2 linked regions of the Krasilnikovia cinnamomea genome follow. The protein of the gene in region 2 interacts with the protein of the main gene of each other region in a pairwise test. Links are inferred from orthologs where the notes say so. Each region holds a gene or a part of one and is shown on either strand. Other genes may lie near its edges. The genes, in order: aceE and nth.

Region 1 (8,861 bases), 2.3 Mb from region 2 along the record:
GGCGGCCGGGGCGGTGCGCGCGCGGGCCGCCCTTGGCCAGGGGGAACAGCTCGAACACCCGGAACGGCTCGCCCTTGACCAGCACGGTGACCGTGTACTTGGGGCCGAGCCGGTTCGCCGGCGGCGCGACCGTCTGGGACCGCGCGCCGGACAGCCAGCTCACCTCGCTGAGCATCCGGTCGAAGAGCTGCCGTTGCACGGCCGCCTCGAGGACGAGCTTGCCCTCGAACTCCTTGCCGGTGATCTCCAGGGAGGTCGGGCCCGGGGGTGCCTTGGGCCCGGCCAACGGCCCGGCCGCGGCATCGGTGGCGACGAGTGTCCGGATGCTCGCGGGCGGTCGCGACGCGGCATGGGCCGAGGGCATGAGTCCGAACGCGAGGGCGACCGCGGCCACGGTCGCTCCGGTCGCCGCCAAGAATCGTGCAAAAGCCCTTCGTACCATCGTCCGGCCTCCCCGCCCCGTGGACATGGCTTTGTGTAGAGCTGGTCGCGCCACGGCGGACAGGTGAGGTCCGGCGCCGGCACGGCGCGGTACTGCCAGCCTTTCCCGGACGGTGGTCGGCGCGCATCTGCCGATAGGCTGAACTGCGGCTGACTGGGATTGGCTGAGCGGCGACGACAGCCGTTGATCAGCGGCCGAATAGTACCCACCGGCGGCAAGATGGTGGGGGCATGGTCACCCGTGCAGATGACGGGTGAATTCAGCCGACCGTCACGTCGGCGCGACTGTCCGCCATGGAAACCGGGCCATTGGCGGTAATCGGGCCCGCCGAGCGCGGCAAAGGCGGTCGGCGGGCGGCGCCGGTGGGTTCAACCGGTGTCTGAGATCACCCCGCGAGACGCGCGCGGGCCGCCGCGAGCCGGGCCAGCACACGCTCCCGGCCGAGCACCTCGAGGGACTCGAAGAGGGGCAGGCCCACCGTGCGCCCGGTCACCGCGACCCGGATCGGCGCCTGCGTCTTGCCCAGCTTCAGCCCGCGCTGCTCGCCGACCCGTTCCAGTGCGGCCTTGAGCGGTTCCGCGGTCCAGGTGGCGAGCGCGCCGAACTCCTCGGCGGCGGCGTCCAGGATGTCCGCTGCGCCCTCCTTCATGGCCTTTGCCCAGGACGCGTCGTCGGCCGGTGGCTCGTCGAGGAAGAGGAAGTCGACGTACTCGACGATCTCGCCGAGCACCGCGATCCGGGTCTGCGCCAGCGGGGCCACCGCCGCGAACAGGGCCGCGTCGAACGCCTCCGGGCGCCACGGCGGTGCCGGGATCGTCTGCGTGCCGTGCAGCCACGGCGCGCACGCCGCGACGAAGTCCTGCTCGGACAGCGCCCGGATGTACTCGCCGTTGAACGCGCGCAGCTTCTTGACGTCGAAGAACGCGGGGGAGTGGTTCACGTCCTCGAGCCGGAACTCACTCTCGACCACGGACCACGGCACGATCTCCCGGTCGCCCGAGGGCGCCCAGCCCAGCAGCATCAGGTAGTTGCGCATCGCGTCGGCGAGGTAGCCCTCGTCCCGGTACGCCTCCAGCGCCACCTTGTCCCGGCGCTTGGACAGCTTCTGCCGCTTCTCGTTGACGATGACCGGCACGTGCGCCCACACCGGCGGCTTGACCCCCAGCGCCTCCCACAGCAGCTGCTGCTTCGGCGTGTTGGGCAGGTGCTCCTCGGCGCGGATCACGTGGGTGATGCCCATCGACATGTCGTCCACCACGTTGGCCAGAAGGAACACCGCCGAGCCGTCGCTGCGGGCGATGACGAAGTCCTCGATCAGCCGGTTCTCGAACGTCGGCTCGCCACGGACCAGGTCGACCACCACGGTCTCGCCCTCGTCCGGCGTACGGAAACGCAGCGCCCGGCCCTCACCCGGCCCGAGCCCGCGGTCGCGGCAGAAGCCGTCGTAGCCGGTGTGCTTGTTGCCCGTCCGCGCGACGGCGTCCTCGCGGGTGCAGTCGCAGTAGTAGGCCCGGCCCTCGGCGTACAGGCGGGTGGCGGCGGCGGTGTGGTCGGCCGCGTACGACGACTGGTAGTGCGGGCCCTCGTACGTGCCGCGCTTGATGCCGATCCAGTCCAGCGCGGAGAGGATGCCCTCGGTCCACTCGGGACGGTTGCGGGCGGCGTCGGTGTCCTCGATCCGCAGGACGAACACGCCCTGCGTCTGCTGGGCGACGATCCAGTTCTGCAGGGCGGAGCGGGCGCCGCCGACGTGGAACATTCCGGTCGGCGACGGGGCGAAACGTACGCGTACTGTCACGCGCCCAGCCTACCTAGGCGACCGAACGAATTTTCACCACCATGACCGACCCGCGTTGCGTCACCCCGGCGGTCACCGCGTACAGGGTGGGATAACCCCCGAGGTGGGTGACCAGCGGGGCCGCCAGCGCGGGCCCGAGCACCTGCGGCGCCCCGTCGTAGGCGATCTTGAAGACGTCGGGTTCGCAGCTGACCGGAATTCATCAACGGGCCCCTGCGAGACGCGCCCATGACGTGACGCGGGGCCCGCACGACAACGGGGCCCGCACGACGACGGGGCCCCACGACATGGGGCCCCACGACATGGGGCCCCACGACATGGGGCCCCACGACATGGGGCCCCACGACATGGGGCCCCACGACATGGGGCCCCACGACGTGGGGCCCGCCGCGACGCGACGGGCCCCGACATCGACTACCGGATCAGCTGTCCCCGCCGGTCTCCCCGACCGGGGCCGCGTTGACGTCGTCGATCGCGTACTTCTTGGCGGCCTCCGCCGGTACGTGCGGCGGCACCTCGCCGCGCAGGGCGAGCTGGCGCAGCGTCGCCACCGTGATCGACTCCGCGTCCACGTGGAAGTGGCGGCGCAGCGCGTGCCGGGTGTCGCTCATGCCGAAGCCGTCCGTGCCCAGCGACGTCCAGTCGTTCGGCACCCACCGGGAGACCAGGTCCGGCACGGCCCGCATCCAGTCGCTGACCGCCACCGCCGGGCCGCGCGAGCCCTCCAGCTTGCGCGCGATGTACGGCTTACGCGGCTCGTCGCCCGGGTGCAGCAGGTTGTGCTCCTCGGTCTCGACCGCGTCGCGGCGCAGTTCCGTCCACGACGTCACCGACCACACGTCCGCCGCGACCCCCCAGTCCTGGGCCAGCAGCGCCTGCGCCTTCAACGCCCACTGCATGCCGGTACCGGAGGCCAGCAGCTGCGCGGCCGGGCCGCCGGTCTGCGGCGCCGCCGCGTACCGGTAGATGCCCTTGAGCAGGCCCTCGACGTCCACACCCTCCGGCTCGGCGGGCTGCAGGATCGGCTCGTTGTAGACCGTCAGGTAGTAGAAGACGTTCTCCTGCCGCTCGCCGTACATGCGGTGCAGGCCGTTCTCCATGATGTGCGCGATCTCGTACGCGAACGCCGGGTCGTACGCCACCACGGCCGGGTTGGTCGCCGCGATGAGCAGCGAATGCCCGTCCTCGTGCTGCAGGCCCTCGCCGTTGAGCGTCGTGCGCCCCGCGGTCGCGCCGAGCAGGAAGCCGCGGGCCATCTGGTCGGCCGCCGCCCACAGCTCGTCCGCGGTGCGCTGGAACCCGAACATCGAGTAGAAGATGTACAGCGGGATCATCGGCTCGCCGTGCGTGGCGTACGACGTGCCCGCCGCGGTGAAGCTGGCGCACGAACCGGCCTCGTTGATCCCCTCGTGCAGGATCTGGCCGTTGGTGGCCTCCTTGTAGGACAGGAACAGCTCCCGGTCCACCGAGGTGTACGTCTGACCGTGCGGCGAGTAGATCTTCCGGGTCGGGAACAACGAGTCCATGCCGAACGTGCGGGCCTCGTCCGGGATGATCGGCACCCAGCGGGCCCCGAACTCCTTGTCCTTCATGATGTCCTTGAGCAGCCGGACGAACGCCATCGTGGTGGCGACCTTCTGCTTGCCCGAGCCTCGCTTGACGTCGCCGAACTTCTCCGAAGCCGGGATCGCCAGCGGGATCGTCGTGGTCCGCCGCGACGGCAGGTAGCCGCCCAGCTCCCGCCGACGCTCCTGCAGGTACTGCACCTCCTCGGACTTCTCGCCCGGGTGGATGTACGGCGGTAGGTACGGGTTCTCCTCCAGCTGCTTGTCGCTGACGTCGAGGTAGAGCCGGTCCCGGAAGCTCTTCAGGTCGTCCAGGGTCAGCTTCTTCATCTGGTGCGTCGCGTTGCGCGCCTCGAAGTGCGAGCCCAGCGTCCAGCCCTTGATCGTCTTGGCCAGGATCACGGTCGGTTGTCCGGTGTGGTTCACCGCCGCCTGGTACGCCGCGTACAGCTTGCGGTAGTCGTGGCCGCCGCGCTTGAGACCCCAGATCTCGTCGTCGGACATGGCCTCGACCATCTTGCGGGTGCGCGGGTCACGGCCGAAGAAGTGCTCACGGACGTACGCGCCGGACTCGCCCTTGTAGGTCTGGTAGTCGCCGTCCGGCGTCACGTTCATGAGGTTGACCAGGGCGCCGTCGCCGTCCGCGGCCAGCAGCGGGTCCCACTCCCGGCCCCAGATGACCTTGATGACGTTCCACCCGGCACCGCGGAAGAACGACTCCAGCTCCTGGATGACCTTGCCGTTGCCGCGTACCGGGCCGTCGAGGCGCTGCAGGTTGCAGTTGATGACGAAGGTGAGGTTGTCCAGCTCCTCGCGGGCGGCCACGCCGATCGCGCCGAGCGACTCCACCTCGTCCATCTCGCCGTCGCCCAGGTACGCCCACACGCGCTGGTCGCTGGTGTCCTTGATCCCGCGGTTGTGCAGGTACCGGTTGAACCGGGCCTGGTAGATCGCGTTCAGCGGGCCGAGGCCCATGCTGACGGTCGGGAACTCCCAGAAGTTCGGCATCAGCCGCGGGTGTGGATATGACGGCAGGCCGCCACCCGGATGCGACAGCTCCTGACGGAACCCGTCGAGCTGGTCCGCGCTCAGCCGTCCCTCCAGGAACGCGCGGGCGTACATGCCCGGCGACGCGTGGCCCTGGAAGAAGACCTGGTCCCCACCACCCGGGTGGTCCTTGCCGCGGAAGAAGTGGTTCATGCCGACCTCGTAGAGGCTGGCGCTCGACGCGTACGTCGAGATGTGGCCGCCCACGCCGATCTCCGGGCGCTGCGCGCGGTGCACCAGCATCGCGGCGTTCCACCGGGTCAGCCGGCGGATCCGGCGCTCCAGGCTCTCGTCACCGGGGAACCACGGCTCCGCCTCCGGCGGGATCGTGTTGATGTAGTCGGTGGCGGTCAGCGGCGGGACGCCGATGTGTCGCTCCCGGGCGCGCTCCAGCAGGCGCAGCATGACGTACCGGGCTCGTTTGGCACCGCGGTCGTCGATGACGCCGTCGAGCGACTCGACCCACTCCGAGGTTTCCTCAGGGTCGATGTCCGGAAGCTGGCTCGGCAGGCCATCGCTGATCACCGGGCGCTTGCGCTCCGTGGCCACAGGCATTCCTCTGGGTTCGTGTCGGACCGCGGGCCCCCAGTGTCAGGGCGCGCGGGAATGTCTCCATCCTGCCCCCTGACGGTGGCTGGCGTCACGCCTACCTGCCCCGTACGCGACGCTCGACACAGGTACTGACCAGTAACTTTTCATCCTTCGAGGAAGGAGAGGCGGACCTGCCGGCTCGGGTTGTCGCCGTTCGGGTCGACGAGGCAGATCGACTGCCAGGTGCCGAGCGCGATCCTGCCGCTGATCACGGGCAGTGTCGCGTACGGTGCGATCCACGCGGGCAGCACGTGGTCACGGCCGTGTCCGGCCGAACCGTGCCGGTGCCGCCACCGGTCGTCGGCGGGCAGCAGCTCGCCGATCGCGGTCAGCAGGTCGTCGTCCGAACCGGCGCCGGTCTCGATGATCGCCACCCCGGCCGTCGCGTGCGGCACGAACACGTGCAGCAGGCCGTCACCGCGGCCCGTGACGAACGCTTCCGCCTCCCGGGTGATGTCGACGACGGTCGGACGGCTGCCGGTCCGGACGGTGATCACCTCGGTGCGCACGCGCCCGAGTCTGCCACGCCCGGTGGCACCGCGCGTGTTTCGCCCGCCCCGCGCTCAATGGCACGCGCCCGAGCCGGAATCGGTGAAGCGCGATCCCGGCACCCCCAGGAACTGCCACCGGTATGCGCCGGGGGCCAGGGTCAGCCGCAGCACCCCGTACGTCCGGTCATTGCGGACCTGGCTGTTCGCCGCCCGCCGCCCGAACGTGTGCAGCGGGGCGCCCCCGGTGCCCACCACGAACGCCCGGATGCCGCGCACCGGGTCGGAGCGCCCGTCGGCGTCCTGCGGCGCGAACCGCTCGTACGTGTGGTTGTGCCCGGCCAGCAGCACCTCCACCCCGGCCGCCCGCAGGGTGCGCACCAGCGGCCGGGTCGCGGTGGCCGGCGGGTGCCGGGCGACGGAGGTGAACAGCGGGTGGTGCGCCAACGCCACGGTGCACCGCGCCCCCGAGGCGGCCAGGTCCGTACGCAGCCAGCGCTGCTGCGCCGAGCCGGACCGGCAGGAGACCTCGCCGCAGTTCGTGTTGAGCACCACGACATGCCAGCTGCCCACGTTGAAGGAGTAGTAGCCGCGCCCCCGCGGCCCGGCCGCCGCGCCGAAGTAGTCGAAGTACGGCCGCGCTCCCGCGACGTGGTACTCGTGATTGCCCACGGCCGGGCGGGTGCGCGCGCGGAAACGGCCCCATCCCGGCCCGTAGCAGCGCCGGAAGTCGGCCGCGGTGCCGTCGGGGTACGCGTTGTCGCCCAGCGTGAACACCGTGCCCGGCTGCGCCGCCACCAGCGCGGCCGTCCGGTTGTCGGCGGTGCTCTCGCAGGTGGCGATGTCCCCGGCGCCGACCAGCACGGGGACCGCCGCCGTGGCGCCCGCCTCCGCCTCCGCCTGCGCGGCGCCCGCCTGCCCGCTGCCCGCCGGGCCCGGGCCGGGCGGCATCGGGCCAGGCGACGTCGGGCCGGGCGGGGTCGGCCCGGTCCGGGTCGTCGCGTCCGCGCCGGCTGTGGGCGGGCTCGCCGTCCGGTCAGCCGGCGCGGTGGCCGGCCCCGAACCCTCCGAGCACCCGACGGGCGCGGCCAGCGCCAGCGCGGCCGTGGCCGCGAGAGCGATCCGCCCGGACCTCGGCCTGTCCCACATAGCGCATCGCCGCCCGTCGTCTCACGTGTACAGGTCGAGGACCAGGAAGGTGAGTGCGACGGCCGCGAACCAGACCGCCCCCAGCGCCAGCCGCACGACGAGCGACCGCAAGATCATGTACCGAGTACAGCACCGGCGGCCGGTCCGCCGCAGCACTTCGCCGGAATCGACGCGACACACGGGCGACCGTGCCCGAGTGGATCGCGCGCGCTGTCAAGGCGGACTTCCGACATGGCAGTGCTCGCGCGGGTCGGCAATGCTGGGTCGCGTGACCACCCCGCAGAACCTCGACGAGCGGTTCCGCGACGCGGTGTCGGCGCTGTCGCGCCCGTCCTCGCGCCGTACGCCCGACGAGCCGGTCCGCGACGGCGCCGACCTCACCGGCGCGCGGGCCCGCCAGCTGTTCGACGCCCAGCTCACCAGCCGCCACCTCGACCTCGCCGCCCGCTGGCTGCGCAGCTTCAACGAGGGTTTCCACCCCGTCGGCGCCGCCGGCCACGAGGGCAGCGCCGCCGTGGCCGCCGCGCTGCGGGGCGACGACCCGGCCCTGCTGCACGACCGCTCCGCCGGGTTCTACTGTGCCCGCGCCGCGGCCGCCGCCCTGACCAGCGCGTCAGCCGTGCCGACCAGCGTCGCGCCCACGCCCGCCGGGGGCCCGGCCAGCACCGGCGAGCCCGACCACGAGCCCGGTGACCCGTTCATCGAGGCCGCCCGCGACGTGCTGCGCAGCGTGGTCGCCTCGGCCAGCGAGGCCATGTCCGGGGGCCGCCACCGGGCCCTCGGCCACACCGACCTGCACATCGTGCCGACCACCTCGGCGGCGGCCGGGCACCTGCCGCGCGCGGTCGGCCTCGCCTTCGGCCTCACCCGTGCGGATGAACTTGACGGCGTCGCCCGCCCGTGGCCCGCCGACGCCATCGTGATCGCCTCGGTCCGCGCCACGGCCATCGACCACGCCGACGCCGTGACCGCGCTCAACACCGCCGGGCGGCACGACCACGCCGGGCAGCGTCTGCCGCTGCTCGTCGTCTGCGAGGACGACGGACCCGGCCGCGCGGCGGGCCGGCCCACCGGCTGGGTCGCCGACATGCTGCGCTCCCGGCCCGGCCTGCGGTACACGGCCGCCGACGGATGCGACCTGGTCGCCACGTACGCGGCCGCCGCCGAGGCCGCCGGATGGGTACGCGAGCACCGGCGCCCCGCCGTGCTGCACCTGTCCATGGTCCCGCTGCTGCGGCCCGCCGCCGCGGAACCCGGGGGCGCCGCGAACGGCATCCCCGCCGCCCGCACGCCCGCCGACCGGCTCGCCGAGGACCTCGCCCGCGACCCCCTCGTCGGCACCGCCCGGCTGCTCGTCGAAGCGGGCCTGGCCGATCCGGACGAGCTCATCGCCCGCTACGACGAGGTGGGCTGGCAGGTCCGCAAGGTCGCCGAGGAGGTACTGGGCGAACCGAAGCTCACCACGGCGGCCGAGGTCGTCGCTCCGCTGGCGCCCCGGCGCCCCGTCCGGGTCGCCCGTACCGTCGCCGACGTCGCCACCCGCGCCGCCGGTGCCGGTGCCGCCGCCCGGGCCGCCGCGTTCGGCGGCCGGGCCCCCGAAGACGCCGGACCGCTGACGCTGGCGCAGACCATCAGCGCCACGCTCACCGACGCGCTGCTGGCCGCCCCCGGCGCCGTGGTGTTCGGCGACGCCGTGACGGCGCGCGGCGGCTACGGGATCACCGGGCAGCTGCGCGAACGGTTCGGACCGGCGCGGGTCTTCGACACCCCCGGCGACGAGA
Region 2 (8,497 bases):
CTCACGGGCCTCCGTGCGGGCGAGCCCGCCGAAGACGTCCGGGAAGCCGCTGGTGTCGAGCGTCTCCCGCAGCGCCGACGACAGGGCCTGCGCCTGCTCGGGCATCAGCTTGTTGACGCCGCCGAGCACCGCGCTGCTGCGGACCTCCCGGTTCAGCCAGGGCAGCGACGACGAACCCAGCGGCACCGCCACCAGCCACGCCACCAGCAGCACGGCGACCAGTGACACCACCGCGCCGCCGGCGTCGTCGAGCCGCTGCAGCGGGCGGCTGGCGATCGAGCGCCGCAGCCGGGTGCCGAACCAGCCGGCCAGCGTCTGCCCCAGCACCGCGAGGGCGAAGATGGACACCAGCGAGACCACGACCCGGGTCGCCCCGCTGGCGAACTGGTCGGCGATCAGCGGACCGATCTGCAACCCGATCAGGGCCCCGCTGAAGAAGCCACCGAAGGACAGGGCACCGACGACGAAACCCTGCCGGTAGCCGCTGATCGCGAAGACCAGCATCAGCAGGATCAGGATTCCATCGACCACGTGCACCCGCTCAGCGTAGAAGTGGGATACCAGGCGTTCATGTGACCACCTCGTCCGGCGCGCCGCCCGGCGTGGCCGGAGACGGGGCGGGCAGATCCATGAGCCGCCCAGGCTGCCACGGCCGGGACCATCCGGCCATGTCCAGCAGTGCCGAGATGACCCCGGCGGTGAAGCCCCAGACGAGCATCCCGCGCGCCTGGAACGCCGGCCCGACCCAGCCGCTCGGGTGGCGGACGCGGATCCGGTTGGCGGGATCGACCAGCTCGGCCACGGGCAGCCGGGCCACGTGCGCCACCTCGTCGAGCTGGCGCGGGTGCACCGGATGCGGCGCATGCCACCAGGCCAGCACGGGGGTGACCAGGAACGAGCTGACCGGGATGTACAGCGGGGGCAGCAGGGCCAGCACGGTGGCGCTGTCCGGATCGAGCCCGACCTCCTCATTGGCCTCGCGCAGGGCGGTGTGCGCCGGGTCCCGGTCGCTCGGGTCGGCCGCGCCGCCCGGGAACGCGGGCTGCCCGGCGTGGTTGCGCATGGTCGCGGCCCGCTGCAGCACGAGCAGGTCGGGCGCGCCCGGGGCGCTCTCGCCGAGCAGCACCAGCACGGCGCTGGGCCGTCCACCGGCGGCGGGCGGCCGGATCGGGGTGAAGTCCTCGGTACGGCTGGTGGCGGCGCGCGAGAGCAGCGGCTCGAACCATCCCGGCAGCCCGCGGGGCCGGTCACGCCCGGTCACGGGGTCACCGTCACGCCGGTCCAGTCGCGTACGCGCGCGGCGAGCCGGTCGGCGTCGAGCGGAAGCGGCTCGACACGCGCGCGGCCCTGGCCGTCGACGAAGACCGTCACGGGCAGCGTGGTGCGGCCCAGGGCGGTGATCAGTTTCCGGTCCCGGTCGTAGAGGGTGGGCAGGGTCACCCGCTTGTCCGCGGCGAACCCGGCCGCCGCGTCCCGGTCGTCACCGGTGTCGACACCCACGACCGTGAGCCGGCCGGCGGACGCCTCGGCGAGGCGCTGCATGGCCGGCAGCTCCGTGCGGCACGGCTCGCACCAGGACGCCCACAGATTGACCACGGCGGGCCCGCGCAGATCGGCGAGGCGCACCGGCGCGCCCCCGGTGAAGCACGGCAGCTCCAGATCGGGCAACGCCGCCCCGGCGGGCAAACCCGGCCCGGCGGATGGCGGCGCGGCCAGGGCGGCGCAGTCCGCGAACGGCGACGGCTGACCCGGCGGCGCCGCGACGCGCTCCTCGCCCGTGCACGCCGCCAGCGCGAGCGACGTGGCCAGCGTGGGCGCGAGCGAAGCCGCCATCCGTCGCGCCCATCGTGCCCGGCCGCCTGCCGTCACGGCGCCTCCGGCGTGACGATGGCGGCCGCCGGGACGAGCTCCGGGTCCACACCGGCCTGGGCGGCGAGCTCGCGGGCCCGTGGGCCCTTCAGCAGGCGCGCGGCGGCCGGCGCCTCGGTGGGGCCGGTGCCGTACGACGGGCAGGAGGCGGCGAGGGTGCAGGCGCCGCAGGCGGGCTTGCGGGCGTGGCAGACGCGGCGCCCGTGGAAGATGACCCGGTGCGACATCATCGTCCAGTCGCGCTTCTCGATCAGGTCGGCGAGCTGGAACTCGATCTTGACCGGATCCTCCTCGGCGACCCAGCCGAAACGGTTCGCCAGGCGGCGCAGGTGGGTGTCGACCGTGATGCCGGGCACCCCGAACGCGTTGCCGAGGATGACGTTCGCGGTCTTGCGGCCGATGCCGGGCAGGGCGACCAGCTCGTCCAGCGTGCCGGGCACCACCCCGCCGTGCCGCTCGGTCAGCGCCTCGCCCAGCTTGATGAGCGAATCCGTCTTGGCCCGGAAGAAGCCGGTCGGGCGCAGGATCTCCTCCAGCTCGGCCCGGTCCCCGGCCGCGTAGTCCGCCGCCGTGCGGAAGCGGCGGAACAGGACCGGGGTGACCTCGTTGACCCGTACGTCCGTGGTCTGGGCGGAGAGGATCGTGGCGACCGCCAGCTCCAGCGGGTTGCTGAAGTCGAGCTCGCAGTGGGCGTCGGGGTGGGTCTCGGCGAGCACCCGCGCCATCCGCCGGGCCCGCCGCTTACGGCCGATCGGGGTCTCGTTCGCGAACCGTTTGGCGGACCGCACCAGCACGGCCGGCCCCACCGGAACGGCCGGCCCGGGGGAGGCGGGGGCGGCGGGCGGACGAGTCACGGTGCAAGAGTACGTCGCAGCACCGACAGCTTCGGCGAACGTACCGTCAGGCGGGCGGCGTGATCGCGCCGTCGTCGGCGATCCGCGCCGCGGTGTCGCCGAAGTCGTCCGCGGACAGCTGCGCGACCATCTTGCGGCCGCGCTCGTTCGCGCTGTCCCGGGTGGGGACACCCACCCCGTTCAGGTACGTGGACAGAAAGGTCCCGCCCGCGAACCGGCCGTCCGCGCCGAGCGTGACGTGCAGGATGCCGCTGTACTTCAGCACCCCGGCGCTGGACAGCGTCTTGCCGCCCCCGGCGAAGTTCCCCAGGCTGTACGCGATCAGCTTGCCCTTGTAGAACTCCATCCCGCGCAGCACGTGCGGGCCGTGCCCGATCACCACGTCCGCCCCGGCGTCGATCACCGCGTGGGAGAACGCGATCGGATCGCCCCGGTTCTCCCCGAAGAACAGCTCGTTGCCCGGCTTGACGTGGTTCTTGTCCGAGCCCTCGGCGCCCATGTGCACCTGCACCACGACCAGGTCGGCCTTCTCCTTGGCCTGCTCGATCACCGTACGTGAATGGTCGAGGTCGTTGAGGTTGTTCGCCCCCGCGTACGGGGAGAAGCCCACGACCGCGACCGACACCCCCTTGACGTCCACCACGGTGATCTGGTCCTCGGCGCCGGTGTGCCGCAGACCGGCGTCCTCCAGCGCGGCGACGGTGTTGCGGTACCCCGCCACGCCGTAGTCCTTGGAGTGGTTGTTGGCCGTGTTGAGCAGCTGGAACCCGGCCTCCTTGAGGTGCCGGGCGTACTCCGGGGGCGAGCGGAACGCGAAGCAGTTGGCGCGCGGCGGGGAGCCGCACTTGCTGGCCCCGGTGTCGCCGGTGAGCGGCTGCTCCAGATTGCCCATGACCAGGTCGGACTTGAGGCCCTCGGCGACCGAGTCGAAGAAGCCGTCGCCGCCGTTCGCGGGCAGCCGGTTCGGGGCGCTGCCCATGATGATGTCGCCCGTGGCGGACAGGGTGATGGTCCCGCTGGCGGGCTCGGCGCTCGGTGTCGCCCGCTTGGTGCCGCTCGGCGAGGCGGCGACGGCCGGCTGCTGCCAGCGCGCCGTGCCGGTCCCCGAGTCGCGGTCGGCCAGGGCGACACCGCCGAGGCCCGCACCGATCAGGGCGGCGACCACGATGGTGAGGGTGAGGATCGGGCGGCCGAACAGCCCGTTGCGCGGCGGGGGGTGGGCATTCATCGATGGCGACGATACTGTCGGGGAGCAACCGGCCACGACGTCCGTTCGGCCCTTCGTCGTTCGCCCCGTCGGTCGACCGGTCGGTCGCTATGAGCGACGAAATACCGGTCGCCCGCCGGACCGGTTACGCTGCGGATCTAGATCAAGGGGTGCTCCCCTGTTTCCCGTACGCGTGCGCCTAGACTGATCGAGCGCAGGCGTGGCGCATTCGGAGGTGCGGCGATGGATGAGGTGCTGGCTCGCAGCGGGATCTTCCAGGGTGTGGACCCGGAGGCCGCTGAGGCGCTCGCCAAGGAGATGGACACGATCGAGGTCCGCAAGGGCGACATCGTCTTCAACGAGGGCGAGGCCGGCGACAGCCTGTACATCGTGCTCTCCGGCAAGATCAAGCTGGGTCGCCGGGCCGCCGACGGCCGGCAGAACCTGGTCTCGATCATGGGCCCGTCGGACATGCTGGGCGAGTTGTCGCTGTTCGACCCCGGTCCGCGTACGGCCACGGCCACCGCGGTGACGGACAGTCGCCTGGCCCGGCTCAAGAAGTCCTCGCTGCGCCCCTGGCTGAACAACCGGCCCGAGATCGCCGAGCAGTTGCTGCGCGTGCTGGCCCGCCGCCTGCGCCGCACCAACGACGCCCTGGCCGACCTCATCTTCACGGACGTACCGGGCCGGGTGGCGAAGAACCTGCTCCAGATGGCGGGCCGGTTCGGCACCCGCGACGGCGGCGTGCTGCGGGTGACCCACGACCTGACCCAGGAGGAGCTGGCGCAGCTCGTCGGCGCCTCCCGCGAGACGGTCAACAAGGCGCTCGCCGACTTCGCCTCCCGCGCCTGGCTGCGCCTCGACGGCAAGAGCGTGATCATCCTCGACCCGGAGCGGCTCGCCCGCCGCGCCCGCGTCTGAACCACGCCACGACCAGCTGATCCACCGCCGAAGGGCCGCCCACCCGGGCGGCCCTTCGCCGTCTCCACGGGCGTCCCTTCGCCGTCGCCGCGGGCCGGTCCGGCCGTCCGCGACGGCGGTGGTTTCGCGTTTTCCGCAGGCGCCTGAGCTGGCCGGGAAGCGGCCCGCCCGGGATCCGTGTCGCACCCGGTCGGCCGCTCGTTACGGAGGTGGTCGAGAGGCGATCAGTACGGCGAGAGGGCGCGGGCTTTGAAGACGGTGGGGGGCGGCGCGGCACGCGGTGGGGTGGCGCCATGACCGTGCTGGACAGCGCGATCGACCCGCGCAATCCCGCGTACCTGGAGCGCCGTGGCGCCATGCTGCAGCGCCTGACCGAGCTGGAGACCGCGCTGGAGGAGGCGCGCGCCGGGGGCGGCGAGAAGGCCGTGACCCGGCACCACGCGCGCGGCAAGCTGCTACCCCGCGAACGCGTCGAGATGCTGCTCGACCAGGACAGCCCGTTCCTGGAGCTGTCGCCGGTGGCGGCGTGGGGCTCCGAGTTCGGCGTCGGCGCGAGCGTGGTCACCGGCATCGGCGTGGTCGAGGGCGTCGAGTGCGTGATCGTGGCCAACGACCCGACCGTCGAGGGCGGGGCGGTCAACCCGTACACGGTAGAGAAGATCCGGCGGGCCGCCCGGATCGCCTCGGTCAACCGCCTGCCCCTGATCAACCTGGTCGAGTCGACCGGCGCGGCCGCGCCGACCGGGCCGCCGCCGGGCGGGGCCATCGCCCGCGACCTGAGCCAGCTCACCGTGGACCGGGTGCCCACGGTCTGCGTGGTGTTCGGCGCGACCAACGGCGACGCCGCCTACCTCCCGGCCCTCTCCGACTACACGATCATGGTGCGCGGGCACGCGAAGGTGCTCACCATCCACCCCCAGCCCGCCCGCGCGGCCGGGCCGAACGGCCGCCCCGCCCCCGAGGTACGCAGCACCCCCACCGTGCCCGCCGGCGTCACCGGCCCCGCCGACCAGCTCGCCGAGGACGAGCGGGACGGGCTGCGGCTGGCCCGCCAGTGCGTACGCCGCTTCAACTGGCGCAAGCGCGGCCCGGGCCCGCGCACCCTGCCCCCGCTGCCACCCCGGCACGACCCCGAGGACCTGCTGACCATGGCGGCGGCCGACCCGGCGACCGCGTTCGAACCGCGCGAGGTGCTGGCCCGCATCCTCGACGACAGCGACTTCGACGAGTTCAAGCCGACCCAGGGCACCGCGCTGGTGACCGGCTGGGGTGAGCTGCACGGCTACCCGGTCGGGGTGCTGGCCAACCTGGGGCAGGCGTTCTCCCCCGCCGAGACCCAGAAGGCGGTCCACTTCATCCAGCTGGCCAACGCGACCGCCACCTCGCTGCTGTTCCTGCAGTACACCGGCGCCGCCCCGGCGGCCGAACCGAACGAGGCGGCCGACGTCCGGCACGGCGCCCCGCTGGTGCATGCCGTGGCCAAGTCCACGGTCCCGCACCTCACGCTCATGATCGGCGGGACTCCCGCCGCGGAGGCGGGCGGCATCTACGGCCGGGCGTACGAGCCCCGGTTCCTGTTCAGCTGGCCGGTCGAACGGGCCGGCGAGGCGTCCGGGCCCGCCCCGTACCCGGTCGGGAAGCTCCCGGACGACGGCGTCATCGACCCCCGCGACACCCGTACGGTGCTCGGCCTCTGCCTCTCGGCCGTGCACAGCGCGGCCGTCGAGGGTGCCGAGCACGTGGGTGTCTTCCGACCCTGAAAGGCGAAGCAGTGATCCGACGTCTTCTGGTGGCCAGCCCGGGTGAGATCGCCCGCCGGGTCTTCGCCACCTGCCGCCTGGTCGGAATCGAGACGGTGGCGGTCTACACCGACGCCGACTCCGACGCCCCCTACGTGTCCGAGGCGGACTACGCGGTCCACCTGCCGGGCAGTACGCCGTCGTCGACGTACCAGCGCGGCGACGTGCTGATCGCCGCCGCCCAGCGGTCCGGCGCGAACGCCCTGTACCCGGGCAACGGCACCCTCGCCGAGGATCCGGAGTTCGCGGCGGCCGTGACCGAGGCGGGCATGATCTGGGTCGGTGCGCCCCCGAAGACCCTCGCGGTGCTGCACAACAAGATCGAGACGAAGCAGATCGTGTCCGAGGCCGGGGTGCCGGTCCTGCCGACCGAGACGGATCCGGCGGCGGTCACCCAGTTTCCCGTACTGATCAAGCCGACCGCGGCCGACGGCGGCCGCGGGATGCGGGTGCTGCGCGACCCGGTGACGCTGGCCGAGGCGGTCGCGGCGGCCCGGCAGGAGGCAGGCGGCGAGGTCTTCTGCGAACCGTACGTGGAGGACGCCCGGCACATCGAGATCCCGGTCTTCGCGGACGTGCACGGGGCCGTGGTGCCGTTCGGCGAGCGGGAGTGTTCCGTGCAGCGCCGCTACCAGAACATCGTCGAGGAGACCCCGTCCCCGGCGGTCGACCCGGCGCTGCGCGAGGAGCTGTGCCGGGCCGCGATCATCGCGGTCCGGGCCATCGGGTACGTGGGCGCCGGCAGCGTCGAGTTCCTGCTCGATTCGGACGGCGGGTTCTGGTTCCTGGAGCTGACCCCCAGCCTGCAGGTGCAGCACGCGGTCACCGAGTGTGTCTCCGGCTACGACCTGGTCCGCCTGCAACTGCTGGTCTCCGAGGGCGGCAGCCTGCCGATGCCCGGCCCGCCCCCGATCCGCGGGCATGCCATCGAGGTACGCATCTGCGCGGAGGACCCGGCGTACGCGTGGCTGCCCGCGACCGGCACCCTGCACCGTTTCGCCGTGCCGGACGTGGCGGGCTCGTTCCGCCCACTGTCGCAGCCCGGTCTGCGCCTGGACTCCGGGGTGGCGGACGGCTCGGTGGTCGGGGTGCACCGCGACTCGATGCTGGCCAAGCTGGTCGCCTGGGCACCGACCCGGCAGGAGGCGGCCCGGATGCTGGCGTCCGCGCTGACCCGTTCCCAGCTGCACGGCGTGGTCTCCAACCGGGACCTGCTGGTCCGCGTGCTGCGTCACCAGTCGTTCCGGGCCGGGGACACCGACACCGGCTTCCTGGACCGGCACCCCGAGGTCTTCGCCCCGCTGCTGTCCAGCGTGGACGCCGTACGTGTCTCCTGCCTGGCCGCGACGCTGGCCGGGGCCGCCGCCCGGCGCGCGACCGCGCCGGTGCTGGCGTCGCTGCCCTCGGGCTGGCGCAACGTCCCGTCCGGCTCGCAGACCGCCGTGTACGACGGCCCCGCCGGACCGGTCGAGGTCGGCTACCGGATGAACCGCCAGGGTGAGCTGGCCGGCTGGTGGGTGCGCGCCGTGGACCCCGAGGAGCTGGACCTGGCGGGGCTGGGTCAGGCCCCGACGATCGACGACCACCCGCCGACCGCGGTGGTGCACGCCGACGGCACCCGGGTGATCCTCGACGTCAGCGGCATCCGCCTCACCTTCGGCGTGCACCGCGTCGGCGACGTGTCGTACGTGGACAGCCCCGAGGGTTCGGTCACGCTGCGCGAGTTGTCCCGGTTCCCGCTGCCGGCGCTGGACACCGCGGAGGGTTCGCTGATCGCCCCGCTGCCGGGCGCGGTGCGCCGCGTCCTGGTGGTCCCGGGCCAGCGGGTACGCGCCGGTGAGCTGCTG

The links.
Region 1: the proteins of nth (region 2) and aceE interact in binary tests that used the Escherichia coli proteins (3 or more experiments, as listed by UniProt). The link is inferred for Krasilnikovia cinnamomea from one-to-one orthologs.

Annotation. Positions count from the first base shown.
Region 1 is NZ_SHKY01000001.1:4,995,124-5,003,984, forward strand. The notes cover bases 2,463-5,706. They hold aceE (pyruvate dehydrogenase (acetyl-transferring), homodimeric type), read right to left. Parts: upstream 5,402-5,706; coding sequence 2,663-5,401; downstream 2,463-2,662. Other genes in these bases: EV385_RS22960 (YjbQ family protein), read right to left, coding at 5,548-5,706. Outside these bases: EV385_RS22935 (hypothetical protein), read right to left, coding at 1-394; gltX (glutamate--tRNA ligase), read right to left, coding at 828-2,240; EV385_RS22945 (hypothetical protein), read right to left, coding at 2,254-2,382; more of EV385_RS22960, read right to left, coding at 5,707-5,952; EV385_RS22965 (metallophosphoesterase family protein), read right to left, coding at 6,007-6,882; EV385_RS22970 (transketolase C-terminal domain-containing protein), read left to right, coding at 7,337-8,861. UniProt on the Escherichia coli protein: Component of the pyruvate dehydrogenase (PDH) complex, that catalyzes the overall conversion of pyruvate to acetyl-CoA and CO(2).
Region 2 is NZ_SHKY01000001.1:2,669,328-2,677,824, forward strand. What follows is about bases 765-3,644. They hold nth (endonuclease III), read right to left. Parts: upstream 2,664-3,644; coding sequence 1,866-2,663; downstream 765-1,865. Other genes in these bases: EV385_RS11990 (NUDIX hydrolase), read right to left, coding at 765-1,261; EV385_RS11995 (TlpA family protein disulfide reductase), read right to left, coding at 1,258-1,833; EV385_RS12005 (CapA family protein), read right to left, coding at 2,770-3,644. In the rest of the region: EV385_RS11985 (MarP family serine protease), read right to left, coding at 1-537; more of EV385_RS11990, read right to left, coding at 569-764; more of EV385_RS12005, read right to left, coding at 3,645-3,951; EV385_RS12010 (Crp/Fnr family transcriptional regulator), read left to right, coding at 4,174-4,851; EV385_RS12015 (carboxyl transferase domain-containing protein), read left to right, coding at 5,145-6,611; EV385_RS12020 (ATP-binding protein), read left to right, coding at 6,623-8,497. UniProt on the Escherichia coli protein: DNA repair enzyme that has both DNA N-glycosylase activity and AP-lyase activity. The DNA N-glycosylase activity releases various damaged pyrimidines from DNA by cleaving the N-glycosidic bond, leaving an AP (apurinic/apyrimidinic) site.